DNA from 3 places in the Mesorhizobium sp. M1428 genome. Region 2 is predicted to be linked to each of the others. Evidence: predicted binding sites of a transcription regulator. Region 2 holds the regulator's gene; each other region holds the start of a gene.
What was found. Region 2 encodes PhoB, which activates phosphate uptake and scavenging genes when phosphate is short. Its sites were predicted from a motif close to TGTCATNNANCTGTCAT; they were not measured.
Positions count from the first base shown of each region.

Region 1: a site for PhoB is predicted at 4,729-4,745, ahead of phnG (phosphonate C-P lyase system protein PhnG). Genes of this name have one in related genera too.
Region 3: a site for PhoB is predicted at 2,944-2,960, ahead of olsB (l-ornithine N(alpha)-acyltransferase). Genes of this name have one in related genera too.

Region 1 covers NZ_JAMYKT010000055.1:5,511-11,359, forward strand. Annotated here, with positions in the region: gene phnL (phosphonate C-P lyase system protein PhnL) at 1-519, opposite strand, end outside; gene phnK (phosphonate C-P lyase system protein PhnK) at 522-1,298, opposite strand; gene NKG60_RS31865 (alpha-D-ribose 1-methylphosphonate 5-phosphate C-P-lyase PhnJ) at 1,295-2,194, opposite strand; gene NKG60_RS31870 (carbon-phosphorus lyase complex subunit) at 2,460-3,572, opposite strand; gene phnH (phosphonate C-P lyase system protein PhnH) at 3,574-4,185, opposite strand; gene phnG (phosphonate C-P lyase system protein PhnG) at 4,185-4,646, opposite strand; gene phnF (phosphonate metabolism transcriptional regulator PhnF) at 4,785-5,528, shown strand.
Region 2 covers NZ_JAMYKT010000017.1:50,353-56,201, forward strand. Annotated here, with positions in the region: gene pstS (phosphate ABC transporter substrate-binding protein PstS) at 1-202, shown strand, start outside; gene pstC (phosphate ABC transporter permease subunit PstC) at 262-1,251, shown strand; gene pstA (phosphate ABC transporter permease PstA) at 1,255-2,106, shown strand; gene pstB (phosphate ABC transporter ATP-binding protein PstB) at 2,103-2,906, shown strand; gene phoU (phosphate signaling complex protein PhoU) at 2,939-3,646, shown strand; gene phoB (phosphate regulon transcriptional regulator PhoB) at 3,663-4,352, shown strand; gene NKG60_RS22500 (ROK family protein) at 4,362-5,606, opposite strand.
Region 3 covers NZ_JAMYKT010000030.1:7,196-13,044, reverse strand. Annotated here, with positions in the region: gene acuI (acrylyl-CoA reductase (NADPH)) at 1-496, shown strand, start outside; gene NKG60_RS27695 (PAS domain-containing hybrid sensor histidine kinase/response regulator) at 586-2,874, shown strand; gene olsB (l-ornithine N(alpha)-acyltransferase) at 3,024-3,899, shown strand; gene grpE (nucleotide exchange factor GrpE) at 4,012-4,647, opposite strand; gene NKG60_RS27680 (hypothetical protein) at 4,885-5,088, shown strand; gene NKG60_RS27675 (fatty acid desaturase) at 5,215-5,849, shown strand, end outside.

The DNA.
Region 1 (5,849 bases), on a different contig from region 2:
GATCGGATGGTCGGTGATGAAGCCGCGCGCGATGTTGACGCGCTGCTGCTCGCCGCCGGAGAAGGTTGCCGGCGGCAGCGCCCAGAGTTTTTCCGGCAGGTTCAGCTGCGCCAGCAAGGCGCGCGCCTTTTCGCGCGCGACCTCGCGCTCTTCGCCGCGCTCGACCAGCGGTTCGGCGACGACATCGAGCGCCGAGACGCGCGGTACAGTGCGCAGGAACTGGCTGACATAGCCGATGGTGAGCCGGCGCACCGCAAGCACGGTGCGCGGGCTGGCCGTGGCGAGATCGATGAGCCCACCCTCATGCTGGACGATGATCTGGCCTTCATCGACGGCATAATTGCCGTAGAGCATTTTCAGGATCGAGCTCTTGCCGGCGCCGGACGGGCCGCCGAGCACGGCGCATTCGCCGGCCCTGATCGCGAACGAGACACCGGCGACCACCGGCAGTTTGATGCCGTCGCGCAGATGCATGGTGAAGCTCTTGGCGACATCGGAGACAACGAGCGGGGTTGCCATCTTCACACCTGCAGAATGGAAGAAACAAGAAGCTGGGTGTAGGGCGCGCGCGGATCGTCGAGGACGCGGTCGGTGAGGCCGCTTTCGACGACGCGGCCGTCCTTCATCACCATCATGCGCTGCGACAACAGCCGCGCCACGGCGAGATCGTGGGTGACGACGATGGCAGCGAGGCCGAGATCGGTGACAAGGCCGCGCAGCAGGTCGAGCAGGCGCGCCTGCACCGAAACATCGAGGCCGCCGGTCGGCTCGTCCATGAACACCAGCCGCGGCCCGGTAACGAGATTGCGGGCGATCTGCAGGCGCTGGCGCATGCCGCCGGAAAAGGCGCGAGGCTCGTCGTCGATGCGGTCTTCGTCGATCTCGACGCGCGACAGCCAGTCGACGGCCGTGGCGCGGATTTTTCCATAGTGGCGGTCGCCGACCGCCATCAGCCGTTCGCCGACATTGGCGCCGGCCGACACCGTCATGCGCAACCCGTCGGCGGGGTTCTGGTGGACGAAGCCCCAGTCGGTGCGCATCAGGAAGCGGCGCTCGGCCTCGCTCATGCGGTAAAGCTCACGGAACTGGCCGTCGCGCATGCGGTAGCTGGCGGTGCCTGAAGAGGGCAGCAACCGCGTCGACAGGCAGTTGAGCAAAGTTGTCTTGCCGGAACCGGATTCGCCGACCACCGCCAGCACTTCGCCCGGCCAGAGGTCAAAGGTGACGTTCTCGCAGCCGACCCGCGAGCCGTAGAATTTGGACAGCGCCGAAACGCGCAGCAGCGGTTCGTCGGTCATTGCGCCGGCTCCGTTTTTTCCTGGGCAAGGGGGGTCTCGGGCGCAAGGTGGCCGCGATGGCCTTCGGCCCGCCGCTTCTCGCAATGATCCGTGTCGGAGCAGACGAACATGTGGCCGCCATGGTCGTCGAGGATGACTTCGTCGAGATAGACGTTCTCGGCCGCGCACAGCGCGCAGGGCTGGTCGAAGGTCTGCACCTCGAACGGATGATCCTCGAAGTCGAGGCTGACGACGTCGGTGAAGGGCGGCAGTGCATAGATGCGCTTTTCGCGGCCCGCGCCGAACAATTGCAAAGCCGGCGAACGGTGCATCTTCGGATTGTCGAATTTCGGTGTCGGCGACGGATCCATCACATAGCGGCCCTCCACCTTGACCGGATAGGCATAGGTGGTGGCGATGCGGCCGTGCCTGGCGATGTCCTCGTAGAGCTTCACATGCATGAGGCCATATTCCTCCAGCGCATGCATTTTGCGCGTCTCCGTTTCGCGCGGCTCGAGGAAGCGCAGCGGCTCGGGGATCGGCACCTGGTAGACCAGCACCTGGCCGGCACTCAGCGGATACTCGGGGATGCGGTGACGCGTCTGGATGATCGTCGCCTTCGCCGTCTCGGTGGTGACCGCGACATTGGCGACCTTCTTGAAGAAAGCGCGGATCGAAACCGCATTGGTGGTGTCGTCGGCGCCCTGGTCGATGACCTTGAGCACATCGTCCGGGCCGATGATCGAAGCCGTGACCTGCACGCCGCCGGTGCCCCAGCCATAGGGCATCGGCATTTCGCGCGACGCGAACGGCACCTGATAGCCAGGGATGGCGATGCCCTTGAGGATGGCGCGGCGGATCATCCGCTTGGTCTGTTCGTCGAGATAGGCGAAGTTGTAGGTGGCGATGTCGGTCATGGCGATCGCTTCCGCTCTGTGCTACCGAATTGAGTTCCAAGACACGTAAAAGGGGCTGGGCTCCGATGACCCCGATCGGATGGATGCGCCTCGGAATACTGTTGCTGGTGTTCGTCGGGGTGGTTGCCTTTGTGCTTCGTAGAATGGTTCTTCCTGAGCCGAGGGAAGGCGCGCAAGGCGAGACCGTCGGCAGCAGTAGCGGTTACGGCGGATCCGGAGGCCATTCCCCAGACGGGGGAAGTCACGGTGGTGGAGCTAACTGAAGTCATTCCGCGGCTTGCCTCTTCTCTTCGCCCTTGCCGGCATTTTCGCGAGCGTCGTGCTCGGCGCGCATGCGGCGCACGAGGTCGAGCTCGGCCTGGAAGTCGACATAGTGCGGCAGCTTCAGATGCTCGACGAAGCCGGTCGCCTGGACATTGTCGGAATGCGAGATGACGAACTCCTCGTCCTGCGCGGCGGCAACGACGTCCTCCCCGAACTCCGAGGCGCGCAGCGCGCGGTCGCATAGCGCCATGGCCATCGCCTTGCGCTCGCTCTGGCCGAAGACAAGGCCGTAGCCGCGGGTGAATTGCGGCGGCGCCTTGGCCGAGCCCTTGAACTGGTTGACCATCTGGCATTCGGTGACGCGGATGCTGCCGAGCGGCACGGCAAAGGGCAGTTCCGGCACGTCCAGTTCGAGTTCGACCTCGCCGATGCGAACCTCGCCGACGAAGGGATGGTTGCGCGCGTAGCCGCGCTGGGTGGAATAGCCGAGCGCCAGCAGAAACCCCTCGTCGCCGCGCGACAGCGCCTGCAGGCGGATGTCACGCGCCATCGGGAATTCGAGCGGCTCGCGGGTGATGTCGCCGGGGACATGATCACCTGGCATGTCGCCGTCGGGCTCGATCAGGCCTTCGCGGGCGAGGATGGCGGAGACGCGCGGCATCGCCTCCGCTTCGCCGGCACGCTGTTCCGGTTCGGCGACATCGCCGCCGGCGGCAAGCTCGGGATCGAGCAGCCGATGGGTGTAGTCGAAAGTCGGGCCGAGCAACTGGCCGCCGGGCAGGTCCTTGTAGGTCGCCGACACGCGCCGCTCGACCAGCATCGTGCCGGTGTCGATCGCCCTGGTGTAGCCGAAACGCGGCAGCGTCGTGCGATAGGCGCGAACCAGGAAGATCGCCTCGATCATGTCGCCGCGCGCCTGGACGATGGCCAGTGCCGCCAATTCCCTGTCGTAGAGCGAACCTTCGCTCATCACCCGGTCGACGCCCAGCGCCAGCTGCTCGACGATCTGGTCGAGGCGAAGTGCGGGCACCGATCGGTCGCCGCGCCGGCGGTCGGCGAGCAGTTTGTGAGCATTGCGAATGGCCGCTTCGCCACCCTTTACCGCAACGTACATGCTATGCCTCCATCGTCTTGATGCGCGTCGTGCGCGGCAGGCAGGCAATCGCGTCGGACGTGGCGAGGATGATGTCGACGCCACGCGGAAAGCGCTGATTGTTCTGCTTCCATTGCTCGACGAAATGACGCGGCATTTGCGCAGGCGCGATCGTCGCCGTCTTCTCGATGCCGGGGCCTTCGAGCAGCAGCGGAGCGCCGGAGACGAGATCGCCGACCCCGAGAATCAGCGTCGTGGAACGGTCGGGATAATCCTGGGTGCCTTGCGAAAACCCGTCGAGCGCCATCATCTCGGCCGCCGTGGCGATCAGCGCGAAATGCGCGTCGGCCGGGGTGTTGGCCAGCGGCGCCCCGGTATGGAAGCCAAGCCAGGATTTCACCGCTGCCGATCCCTGCAAGGCCGGGTCGAGCCAGAGCGGCGTGTCGTTGTCGCACAACGCCAGCGCGACGGCCCCGGCGGTGGCCGATAGCGGCGCCGGCGGGTGGGCGAGGGCCGGCAGCGGCTGCACGCTGCCCGGCCGCGCCATCGCGTCCATGACGGCGCGGAATACGGTCTGGGCGTTGAATACCGGATCGGCGAAGCCGCCTTCGATGGATTGAGTGGCGATATCCATCAGTCTTCTCCGCGCACCATGGTGAAGAAATCGACCTTGGTCGCAGCCGTCTCGGCGCGGCGCTGGTCACGTGCCTTGGCCAGTGCGGCCTGCAAGGGCGCGACGACCTTGGTCTCGACCTCGTTGCGGTGGGCCGGGTCCTGCCAGAGCGCGTCGGCGATTGCCGCCAGCCTTGCCTTCTGCTTGTCGCGGCCGAGCGCATAGCAGTGGCCGACATGGCCGGACGCAAGCCGTACCGTGGCACGGGTGACCGTCGCCTCGCCGACATTGAAGGGAGCGCCGCCGCCGCCGATGCGGCCACGTACCGTGACCAAGCCGGTTTCGGGGCCACGCAGAAGTTCCGCTTCGCAAGGCAGGCCGGCTTCGTCCCACAGGCGGACGATGTCGTCGCCGGTCGATTGTGACAGCGTCGCCATCACGGCCTTGCGCTCGGCCTGCTCTCGCGCTTCCCGTCCTCGCATGGTTAATAGTCCCTTGTCACCAAAAACTTGTCTATTGATATAGACAACTATACAAATTATATCTATTTTCTAATGCGTGTCCATGACGAGTGCATGACACGAGGAAAATGTCTGGGGCAAAAAAGATCGGGGGCGGAAATGATCGGACAAGCCAACAGCATCGAGCGGCGCAGCGGTGTCGCGCTGTGGCGACAGATCGCCGACCAGATCCTGCATTCAATCGCCGTCGGCGATTTTCCCGAGAATGCCGCGCTGCCGCCCGAGATCGCGTTGGCCGGACGCTATGGCGTCAACCGTCACACGGTGCGCAGCGCTATCGCAGCGCTGGTGCAGGAGGGCGTGCTCAGGGCGGAGCAGGGGCGCGGCACCTTCGTGCTGTCGCGCAGGCGCCTGTCCTATCCGATCGGCGCCCGCACCCGCTTTTCCGAGGGATTGCAAGGACAGGCGTCCGAGCGGCATATCACCTTGCTCGCGTCATCGGTCGAGCCCGCCGACCGTCGTGTCGCAGAGGGCTTGGGCCTTGCGAAGGGGGCCGATGTGATACGCCTGGAAACGCGCGGCGAAGCCGATGGAATGCCGGTGTCCCGCGCGGCCGGCTGGTTCGATGCCAGCCGCTTTGCCGGCATCGATGCCGCCATGGCGGAAACCGGTTCGATCACCGCATCGCTGGCACGTTTCGGCATTGACGACTATCTCCGGCAATCGACCGTGCTGTCGGCGCGCCATGCCGATGCCGCCGACCTTGCTGACCTCGACCTGCAGCCCGGCGCCATCGTGCTGGTCACGGTCGCCGTCAACGTCACGCCCGACGGTCGGCCTATCCAGTTTTCGGAGTCACGCTTCCCGGCCGAGCGGATCGAGCTCAAACTGTCGGCGCTGTAGGTAGTGCCGGCCGGTACGAGACCGTGATTTATCTGACTCACGCTGATATCATACCGGCTCGGTCGCGCTTACTTATCAGCGGCTTGGCGTTTGAGGACCGCCTTCCCCCACTCCGTCTCGGCTTCGCCGAGCCACCTCTCCCCCCTCCGGAGGGAGAGGAAGGGAGCCCGCTGACGGCGGGAGAAGGAGGGAGTCTGGTTGAGGAGCGTTGGCTGCAATAGGCTCGCACCCTTCCTCTACCCCGTCGATCGCTATCGCATTCACACATCTGGGTTGCGCTTTGCGGCGAAGCTCGATTCTATTTCGGCCGGAAAAGCCGAA
Region 2 (5,849 bases):
CCTCCTGTACAAGAAGCCGGACGACGCCGCGACCACCGGCGAGGCGCTCAAATTCTTCGCCTGGGCGTATGACAAGGGCGACGAGATGGCGGGCGAGCTGGACTACGTTCCGATGCCCGACAAGGTGGTCGAGAGCGTCAAGGCGATGTGGGCCAAGGAAGTCGTCGGCAGCGACGGCAAGCCGCTCTACTCGGCTATGTAATCTCCTCCAGGGAGGGCGTCGACGGCGCCCTCCCTGTTGCCTTTAATCGCGAGGACCCAATGACCATCGCTTCCGATGCCATGCCATCATCCGCAGCAGCCCGGGCCAGGGAAGCTACGGTGCGGCGCTTCGCGCTCACAGATGCCATATTCCGCGGTCTCACCCGCGCTTCCGCAATTCTTGTGCTGGTCATCCTCGGCGGTGTCGCGATCTCGCTGTTTGCCGGCTCATGGCAGGCGCTGTCCTCCTTCGGTTTTTCTTTCCTGACGACTGAGAGCTGGAATCCGGTCACGGAAAAATTTGGCGCACTGGCGCCGATCTACGGCACCCTGGTAACGGCGGCCATCGCCATCCTGATCGCGGTCCCGATCGGCATCGGCATTGCAATCTTTCTCACCGAGCTCTGCCCGCGCCCGCTCAGGCGCCCGATCGGCATAGCGGTCGAGCTATTGGCCGGCATTCCCTCGATCATCTACGGCATCTGGGGCCTGTTCGTGTTCGCGCCGTTCCTGCAGACGACGATACAGCCCTTCATAATCAACATCTTCCACGGCGTGCCGGGACTATCCAGCCTTTTCGCCGGCCCTCCTTACGGCATCGGCCTTCTGACCTCGGCGCTGATCCTCGCCATCATGGTGCTGCCCTTCATCACCTCGATCACCAAGGACGTCTTCGATACGGTGCCGGCGGTGCTGAAGGAATCGGCCTACGGCATCGGCTGCACGACATGGGAAGTGACCCGGCGCGTGGTCATTCCCTATACCCGCATCGGCATCATGGGCGGCGTCATGCTTGGCCTCGGCCGGGCGCTCGGCGAGACCATGGCGGTGACCTTCGTCATCGGCAACGCCCACCGCATCAGCGCCTCTCTGTTCGCGCCGGGCACGACCATCTCGGCCACCATCGCCAATGAATTCACCGAAGCCGACGGCGATCTCTACACCTCCTCGCTGGTTTCGCTCGGCCTGATCCTGTTCGTCATCACCTTCCTGATCCTTGCCGCCGCCCGCTATATGCTGATGCGGATCGACGCCCGTACGGGAGCCTGACCGATGTCGACATCCTCATCGCTCCACAGCCGCCGCAAAGCCAGGAATTCGGTGATGATGGCGCTTTGCGTCGTCGCCGCCGGCATCGGGCTTGCCTGGCTGGCGCTCATCCTCGGCGCGCTGGTCTATAAGGGCACGGCCGGGCTTTCGCTTGCGGTCTTCACCGAGATGACGCCACCACCGGGCGAGGCCGGCGGCCTGCTCAATGCCATTGCGGGAAGCCTGCTGATGACGATCATCGCTGTTGTCGTCGGCACGCCGATCGGCGTGCTGGCGGGAACCTACATGGCCGAATATGGACGTTTCTCGCGCATCACCACCGTCGTCCGCTTCATCAACGACATCCTGTTGTCGGCGCCGTCGATCATCATCGGCTTGTTCGTCTATGAGTTGATGGTGCGGCCAATGGGGCATTTCTCGGCCATTGCCGGCGCCGTTGCGCTTGCCATCCTGGTCATTCCGGTGGTCGTGCGCACCACCGAAGACATGCTCAACCTGGTGCCGAACGCATTACGTGAAGCCGGTGCCGCGATCGGCGCGCCGCGCTGGGTGGTGATCCGTTCGGTCGCCTACCGCGCCGCATTATCCGGCATCGTCACCGGCATATTGCTGGCGATAGCGCGCATTTCCGGCGAGACGGCGCCGCTGCTCTTCACCGCGCTCAACAACCAGTTCTGGAGCAGCAATATCAACGCGCCGATGGCCAGCCTGCCGGTGACCATCTTCCAGTTCGCTCTCAGCCCTTACGAGGAATGGCAGCAACTGGCGTGGACCGGCGCACTCATAATCACCCTGACGGTTCTGGGCTTGAGCATCCTCGCCCGCAGCCTTACCGGACGCAGAGAGGACAGATGACACAGATGTTGTCCCCGGACATGACGATGACCGAAACGGTCGCCGAGAAGACGAAGATCGAGGTCAAGAACCTCAACTTCTACTACGGCCAGAGCAAGGCGCTAAAGGACATCAGCCTGTCGCTGCCCGAGCGCAGCGTCACGGCCTTCATTGGGCCTTCGGGCTGCGGGAAATCGACGCTGCTGCGTGTGTTCAACCGCATCTATGAGCTCTACCCGAAACAGACAGCCGAGGGCCAGGTGCTGCTCGACGGCAAAAACATTCTCGACCGGTCGCAGGATCTCAACCTCCTCAGGACCAAGATCGGCATGGTGTTCCAGAAGCCGACGCCGTTCCCGATGTCGATCTACGAGAACATCGCCTTCGGCGTCAGGCTCTACGAAAACCTCGGCAAGTCCGAGATGGACGGCCGCGTCGAACAGGCGTTGAAGCGCGCCGCGCTGTGGAGCGAGGTCAAGGACAAACTCAACGCCAGCGGCTTGAGCCTGTCCGGCGGCCAGCAGCAGCGGCTCTGTATCGCCCGCACCGTGGCCGTGAAGCCGGAAGTCATTCTGCTCGACGAACCGGCGTCCGCACTCGACCCATTGTCGACCGCCAAGATCGAGGAACTGATCGACGAATTGCAAGCCGACTACACGATCGTCATCGTCACCCACAACATGCAGCAGGCGGCGCGCGTGTCGCGCCAGACCGCCTTCATGTATCTGGGTGAACTGGTCGAGTTCGACCGGACCGAGAAGATCTTCACGTCGCCCCGCGAGAAGCGCACGCAGGATTATATCACCGGCCGCTTCGGCTGAGCCGTTCCGATCATGCATATGAGGACAGGACCATGGGCGAACACACAGTCGCTTCTTTCGACGAGGATCTCGAGCAGATCAGCAAGCTGATCCGCGACATGGCCGACCTCGCCGGTTCGATGGTCGGCGGGGCGACCAAGGCCCTGTTGAATTCCGACAACGTGTTGGCGCAACGCGTCGTTTCCGACGACGCCATCATGGATGCGCGTCAACGCGAACTGGACGACCGCGCCATCACCCTGATCGCCAAACGCCAGCCGATGGCCCACGATCTTCGCCATGTGGTCGGAGCGATCCGCATGGCCGGCGACCTCGAACGCATCGGCGACCTTGCCAAGAATATCGCCAAGCGTGTGAGTGCGGTCGGCCTCAGCGTCACGCCGCGCGACTTGTCGCATTCCATCGACGCGATGGCGCAGCTGGTGCTCATCCAGGTGCAGGGCGTCATCGAGGAGTATGCTGCAGGCGATGCGGCCGCGTTGGCCAAGCTGCGTGCCGCCGACGAGCGCATTGACGTCAAATACACGTCCGTGTTCCGCGAGCTATTGACCTACATGATGGAAGATCCGCGCAACATCACCGCTTGCACGCACCTGCTGTTCTGCGCCAAGAATCTGGAGCGGATCGGCGACCATGTCACCAACATCGCCGAAAATGCGTATTATGTGCTGACCGGCGAGCAATTGCCGGTCAATCGTCCGAAGCAGGACGAAACGACAATGTCCGCGCCGGTGACATGATGGGGGTGCCCAGCTGATGATCGCACCACGAGTAATGGTGGTGGAGGACGAGGAGCCGTTGGGTGTGCTGCTCCGCTACAATCTCGAATCCGAAGGCTACCAGGTCGAGGTGGTGACACGCGGCGACGAAGCCGAGATCCGTTTGCAGGAGAATGTGCCCGACCTTCTGGTGCTCGACTGGATGATACCAGCGGTTTCCGGCATCGAGCTCTGCCGCCGGTTGCGGGTGCGCCCCGAAACCGAGCGGCTGCCGATCATCATGCTGACCGCGCGCGGCGAGGAGAGCGACCGGGTGCGCGGTCTTTCGACCGGCGCCGACGACTATCTGGTCAAACCGTTTTCTACACCGGAATTCATGGCCAGGGTCAAGGCGCTGCTGCGCCGCGCCAAGCCGGAAGTGCTGTCCAGCGTGCTGAAGGTCGGCGACATCGTGCTCGATCGCGAATCGCACAGGGTCTATCGCAAGAAGAGCGAGATCAGGCTCGGACCGACCGAATTCCGGCTGCTGGAGTTTATGATGCGGCATCCGGGCCGCGTCTTCTCGCGCAGCCAGTTGCTCGATAATGTCTGGGGCGAGACGATCTACATCGACGAACGCACAGTGGACGTCCATGTCGGCCGGCTGCGCAAAGCCGTCAATAACGGCCGCATGCCGGATGTCATCCGCACCATCCGCGGTGCCGGTTATGCGATCAGGGAAGATTGATCCGCCTGGTCAGGCGACGTTCTTTCGGACGCCGGGCCTCATTTGCGCGCCCGGCGCGAAAATCTCCTGGTCGACGAAGCTTAACGCCCGCATCGCGCAGCCTTCGCGGATCAGCGGCAATTCGTTCGGCTCAGTGTCGAAAGAGATCGAGCCGGAATGCTGGCCGCCGGCGGTCTGTGCGATTGCCTTGCGCAAGGCCGGCTCGATCAGATCGAAGGCGGCGGCACTGGCGCCGACCATCGCGACCGGTGCCGGATCGATCAGCGCGAACAGCGAGCCGAGACCGAAACCCAGCGCTTCGCCGGCCTTGCAGTAGGCCTCGCGTTCCGGCCCATCTTTCTCGCGCGCCCGGGCCGCCAGGGCGCGCATGTCGGCGTCGCTGACGTCGGCGACCGGTTCGCTGTCTTCGCTCATCTGCCTGGCGTTGCGCCAGATGGCGTAGTTGCCGGCATAGGCCTCGATGCAGCCGCGTCGTCCGCAACGGCAGAGCGCGCCGCCTGGACGATGGATCATGTGGCCAAACTCGCCGCCCGAGGAATGCGTGCCGGTGAACAGCTCGCCCTTCAACACTAGCCCCATGCCGATGCCATGCGAAAGCAGGATGGCGATGAAGTCGTCGCGATAGCGGTCCGGCTTGCGCCAGCGCAGAGCCACCGCCATCATATTGCAGTCGTTCTCCACCGTTGCCGGGATGCCGAATTCGTCCTCCAGCATGTCGGCAAAGGCAATGTCGGTCTGCGGCGTGATCGGCGACCACAGCATGGCGCGTGCAGGGGAGTCGGTAATGCCCTGGATAGCTAGGGCGATGCGGGCGACACTGCGGACGTCAAGGTCTGGATCCTCAAGTCGGCGCCGGACGATGGCCATGCATTCGCGGATCAGTTCGTCGCGCGGCATGGTCAGCGTGTCCAGCCGGCGCTGTTCCTCGGCGACCACCTGTCCCGCATAGTCGATAATGGCGGCCGACAGGAAATTCAGCGACAACACCACGGTCAACACCGCCGCAGCTTCCGGGTTGAGGGCGAGGCCGACCTGCGGACGACCGCGTTTCAACGAAACGGGCTCGCTTGCCTTGCTCTCGGCGAGGATGCCTTCCCGTATCAGGTCGGAGGAGATCGCCGATATGGTCGAATGGCTGAGGCCGGTGGTTGCTGCGATCTCAGTACGCGATGGCTGGCCGGCCCGGCGCACCGCCGAGATCACCATCGCCCGGTTGCGCCGGCGCAAATCGTCATGGCGGATTCCGACCGACATCGTTTTGCTTTCCTCCCGGTTGCCGCGGCCGCTCATGAACCGGAAGCCGTCGGTAATGTCCGACAAACAGTGTCGGATGCAGGCAAATAGTGTCAGATGCGGGTGGCGCTGTCATCGTTTATTCCGACGCTCGAAAAAACTCGCAAAGTCATCAAAATCCATCAGAATCGATGTTGACAGCAGCCGGAGATCGGGCCAGTATTTTTTCGAGGCTCGAAAAAATTAGAGCTTCTAAGCTGGTCT
Region 3 (5,849 bases), on a different contig from region 2:
CTCGGTCGCGGTCTCGATCCTGTCCAGCCTCGGCTATCACGTCGTCGCCTCGACCGGTCGCAGTGCCGAAAGCCCCTATCTAACCGACCTCGGCGCCGCGGAAGTGATTTCACGCGACGAGCTTACCCAGCCGGCAAAACCACTCGCCAAGGAACGCTGGGCCGGCGGCGTCGATGCGGTCGGCAGTCACACGCTGGCCAACATTCTGTCGATGACCTCCTATGGCGGCGCCGTCGCCGCTTGCGGCCTCGCCGGCGGCATGGACCTGCCGGCAAGCGTCGCCCCCTTCATCCTGCGCGGCGTCTCGCTGCTCGGCATCGATTCGGTGATGGCGCCCAAGGCGGTCCGCCTCGAGGCCTGGCGCCGCATCGGCGCCGATCTCGATCACGCAAAGCTTGCCAGCCTGTCGACGAGCATCGGCTTCGACGGCATCATCGGCGCCGCGCATGACATCGTCGAGGGTAAGATCCGCGGCCGCGTGGTGGTGGACATATGAGCCTCCAAAGGGACAAAAAAGAGCGCGACCGCTAAAATTCGAACGATCAACCACAACCTTCGATAAGCTCTGTCTGGCAGGAGTTCCGTATGATTGCGGAACCCGGCATCAGAGATGCGGAACCAGCCGAACGGGCCGACGGGACGGCCCCCGAGGCACCAGGACGGCAACTTGTCGCCGCGCCACCGCTGGCGCCGGAACTACCGGCCGCCAACCGCGAAGGCCTGCCCTTCCTGACGCTCGTCGCCATCGTCGTGCTGGCAGGCCTGTCGCATCTGACCGGGGCGCCGATCTTCATCACCATCGGCCTTTTGGCGACAGCCATCGCCGGGCTCGCCATGCATCTGCGCAACAGGCGTACCGAGCGCCGCGCGGTGGCCCTGCTCGATGCCACGACCGCCCGCAGCCGCGCCGAAATCGAGACACTGGCCGACCGCATGTGGGAGATGCAGGAGAGCGAGGAGCGCTTTCGCGGGCTGATCGATGCACTCGGCGATCTCGTCGTCCACCGCGACCGCGACGGCCATATCGTCTACGCCAACAAGGTTTTCGCCGACCTTGTCGAAACCGACCAGCGCGACCTCGCCGGCAAGACCCTGGCCGAACTGGGCATCGATGTCGGCATCGTTCCCGACGCCGCCTTTTCCGACCATGAATGCCTGAGTTCCACCGATGTCGCCATTCGCACGCCGGACGGCCCACGCTGGTTCTCTTGGATCGAGCTGTCGGTGCGCGACAAGGACAGCGGCGCCGTCTCGCATCGCGCCATCGCCCGCGACATCACCGCCCGCAAGCGCGCCGAATCCTCGCTGATCACCGCCCGCGAGCGGGCCGAATATGCGAGCCAGGCCAAATCGCGCTTCCTCGCCACCGTCAGCCACGAGATCCGCACGCCGATGAACGGCATCATGGGCATGGCCCGGCTCCTCGCCGACACCAGCCTTTCGCCCGAGCAGCGGACCTATGTCGGCGCCATCTCGACCTCGGCCAGCGCGCTGCTGGCGCTGATCGAGGACCTGCTCGACTACTCCAAGATCGAGGCCGGCCGCTTCGATCCCGAACCGCAGCCGATGTCGGTGCGCGAGATCGCCGACAATGTCGTCGAGCTTTTGGCGGCGCGGGTTTTTGCCAAGGATATCGGCCTCGGTTGTCATGTCGAACCCGACGTGCCGCAGCTGATCACCGCCGACCCCGGCAGGGTCAGGCAGGTGCTGCTCAACCTCATCGGCAACGCCGTCAAGTTCACCGACAGCGGCGGCGTCCTGGCGAGCATCGGCCGCGTCCGCACCGAATCCACCGACCGCATCCGCTTCACCATCACCGACACCGGCCCCGGTCTGCGCGAGGAGGACATGGAGCGCATATTCGAGGACTTCGAACAGGCTGACGGCACCTCGACCCGTGCGCATGGCGGTGCCGGCCTCGGTCTTGCCATTTCCAAGCGCCTGGTGACCGCCATGGGCGGCACCATCTCCGTGTCGAGCCGGCTTGGCCAGGGGTCCGAATTCGTCTTCGAGATTCCCGCTATTTCCGCCGTCGAGGCGCCGCAGATCCGCCAGGACGCCCTTTCGGGCCGGCATGCGGTGATCGTATCGAAGAACCTGGTCGAGGCCGAAGCCCTCGCCCGCACCATTCGCGCCAATGGCGGCACGGTCGATCTGGCCGCCGCCGCCGCCCAGGCCACCGCTTTCGCCGAGAGCTGTGACGTGCTGCTGATCGATGCTGCCATGGAGCAAAGCGACGGCAGGCTGCTCAGGCGCCTGCGCCAGAGCGGATTTGCCGATTGCGAGGCGGTGACGCTGATCGCGCCGACCGACCGCGGCATGCTTGGCGAGTTCCGTGCCAACGGTTACGCCACCTTCCTGGCAAGGCCTGTGCGCGGCGAAACACTGCTGCGTGTCCTGTTGACCAGCCATGCGCCGGTCATCGCCGAGCCGCAGCTGCAAAAGCGCGGCGCGCTGGCTGGGCACGCCATTGGCGGCCGCCAGCAAGGCCTGTCGGTGCTGATCGCCGAGGACAACGACATCAACGCCATGCTGGCTCGCGCCACGCTGCTGAAGGCCGGGCATCGCGTCAAAGTGGTTGGCAACGGCAAGGCCGCCGTCGAGGCGGTCATCAGCACCGGCCACAAGCACCGCTACGACGTGGTGCTGATGGACTTGCATATGCCTGTCATGGACGGTCTGGACGCCATCGCCGCCATCCGCCGCCATGAGGAGGAGACCGCGGTGCCGCCGGTACCGATCATGGTGCTGTCGGCCGACAGCCAGGAAAAGACCCGCCACGCCGTGCTCGCTCACGGTGCCAGCGGCTTCGTCACCAAGCCGCTTGACCCCGATGCCCTGGTTCATGCGGTCGAAGGGCAAGCGGCCGCCTGAGGCACAACCTAGACGGTCGATAGATTACCCAGCCGACGAAGTATTGCCCGCAGAGCCGTATCACGGTACTGTCACAATCCTGTTGCACCTACACCGTATCCCCGTGCCAAGAGGGATGGCTCGAAGGAGAATCACTCGTGCATACAGTCATGCCGGAATGTGATGCTCGGCCGAACGCCAGCGGGCCTTTGCTCGTCGGCCGGAACGCCGATGCCGTCATAAAAGGCGCATCGCTCGGCCGCATCGGCAATCTCGAAGTGCGGCTCGCCCGCAACGAGGCCGAGATCGCTGCCGCGCAGGAAGTGCGCTACCGGGTGTTCTACGACGAGCTTGGTGCCAGGAAGGACCTGTTCCAGATGCAGGACCGCCGCGATGCCGATCGCTTCGATCCCCTCTGCGACCATCTGCTGGTCTTCGATACTTCGCTTTCCGGCCCCGAACATCGCCGCATCGTCGGCACCTACCGCCTGCTGCGGCAGGAGATTGCCGCGGCGGCCGGCGGCTTCTATTCCGAAGGCGAATTCGAGCTGACCAAGCTGATCGCGCGGCATCCCGGCCAGCGCTTCCTCGAGCTCGGCCGCTCCTGCGTTCTGCCGGAATACCGCTCGAAGCGCACCATCGAGGCGCTGTGGCAAGGCATCTGGGCCTATATCAACCATTACGGCATCGGCGTGATGACCGGTTGCGCGTCGTTCCACGGCACCGTGCCGGCGGCACATGCCGAGGCGCTGACCTATCTTGCCCACCACTGCCGGACGAATTCATCGTGGGACGTGCGTGCCGTCGCCGGGCGCTATTGTTCCATGGATCTGATGCCGATCGAGGCCGTCAATGCCAAGGCGGCGATCGCCGCGATGCCGCCGCTGGTCAAGGGTTATCTGCGCGTCGGCGCGCGCATCGGCGACGGCTGCGTCATCGACCGTGAATTCTCGACGGTCGACGTGTTCGTGGTGATGCCGGTCAAGGAGATCGGCGCCCGCTACGTCAATTATTATGGCGGAGAAGCGCAGCGGTTTGCGGCCTGAGTAGGGGAGTAGGCGGAGAGAAGGCAACGGCCGGAGTAGGCAATTGCTCTACCTTACCCGACGTAGCGTTATTCCCTACTCCCGTACTGCCCTATTCCCCTACTCCCCTAACTTACGCATCCTTCTCGGCCTGCTCATTGACCGGCCCCGGCTCGACCGGTGCTTCGCTTGCTACATGCTTGGGGCCGCCCTTGGCCACGCCGACCATGGCCGGCCGCAACACGCGCTCGCCGATCGAATAGCCGGGCTGCACGACTTGCACGACCGTGTTGGCCGGCACGTCGGGATTGGGCACCTCGAACATCGCCTGGTGGAAATTCGGATCGAATTTCTCGCCCTCGGGTTCGAGCTTCTTCACGCCGTGACGTTCCAGCGCCGACAGCATGGCGCGCTCGGTGATCTCAACGCCGTCGATCAGCGCTTTGAACCCGGCATCGCCCGAAGCTTTGGCCTCCTCCGGGATGGCATCCAGGGCACGGCGCAGATTGTCTGACACCGAAAGCATGTCGCGGGCAAAGTTGGCGACCGCATAGGCGCGCGCATCGTGGACGTCGCGGGCGGTACGGCGGCGCAAATTCTCCATGTCGGCCGCGACGCGCAGTGCGCGATCCTTCAGCTCTTCGTTTTCCTTCAGAAGCCGCACAAGCGCTTCATAGTCGCCGTCGACGCCGCCTTCCCTTGGCTCCGCGGCAGCCTCGGTCTTCTCGGCTTCGTCGGGCGCGCGTTCGTCTTTTGCCTGGTCGCTCATCGCCGTTTCCCGTCATTTTCGAATGGTGTGGATTTGCGCCCGATATCGAGGTTTAGCGGCCAAAAATCAAGGGGCAAGCGCTACTGCAGCCGCTGTCGCGGCCTGATGGCGGGCCGCGCAAACCTTTCGATTTTAATTCAAACTTTACCGTGACCGCCGGCTTTGCTTGCCAGGCTACTACAATGCGGGAACCATTCCTCCCTTGGAAGAGTTTCGAAGCCGACACAGGATTTTGAGATGATGCCCCGCAGGAACGGCGAAAAACGCGACGGGCTCGCCGCCGATATCCGGCGCCAGCTCGGCACCGAGGCGACCAAGCGCTTTCTGCGCACCTTGCCGGCTTTCCGCACGGAGTCCGATATTCCCGACCGTCTGAAGGAATTGCTCGACCGCCTGGACGGCGTGGAAGCCAAGGTGGTCGCAGGCGGGCGCCGTCGGTAGGCGCCGTTGCCGGCGCCGCGCCCGGCGGTTGTGGCCGGCATTCCTTGCCATCGCGCGACATTTACGCGCAGTAACTTTGCGTGATCTCCGCCTTGCGGCAGCGCCCTGCTCCGCCTATGTTTCATGATGAACATGATTTCCCCCGAAGCTGTGGCAAACAGCAAGCGCGCCTGGTTGAAAATCCTGTCGCGCTATAAAAAGCCCGACAGGCGTCGCAGCGCCGTCGAACTCGCCATCACCCTCATCCCCTTCGCCACGCTGTGGGCACTGTCCTCGGCCGCCTATGCCTATGGCCATTGGTGGGGTCTGGTCCTCATCCTTCCGGCAGCCGGCTTTCTGGTGCGGATCTTCATGATCCAGCACGATTGCGGCCACGGGTCCTTCTTTGCCAACCGCTATGCCGACGACTGGATCGGCCGCGTGCTTGGCGTGCTGACGCTGACGCCTTACGATTGCTGGCGTCGCGCCCACGCAACCCATCACGCCAGCGCCGGCAATCTCGACGAGCGCGGCACCGGCGACATCAAGACACTGACCGTCGCCGAATACCGGCAACTGTCGTGGCGGGGCCGGCTCGCCTATCGCCTCTATCGCCATCCGCTGGTGATGTTTGGCCTTGGCCCGATATGGATCTTCATTTTCGAGCAGAGACTGCCCTTGGGCATGATGCGGGGCGGCCTCACCCCCTGGGTGTCGTCGATGTCGACCAATCTCGCCATCGCGGTCATCGCCGCGCTGCTCATCTGGTTCGTTGGCCCTGG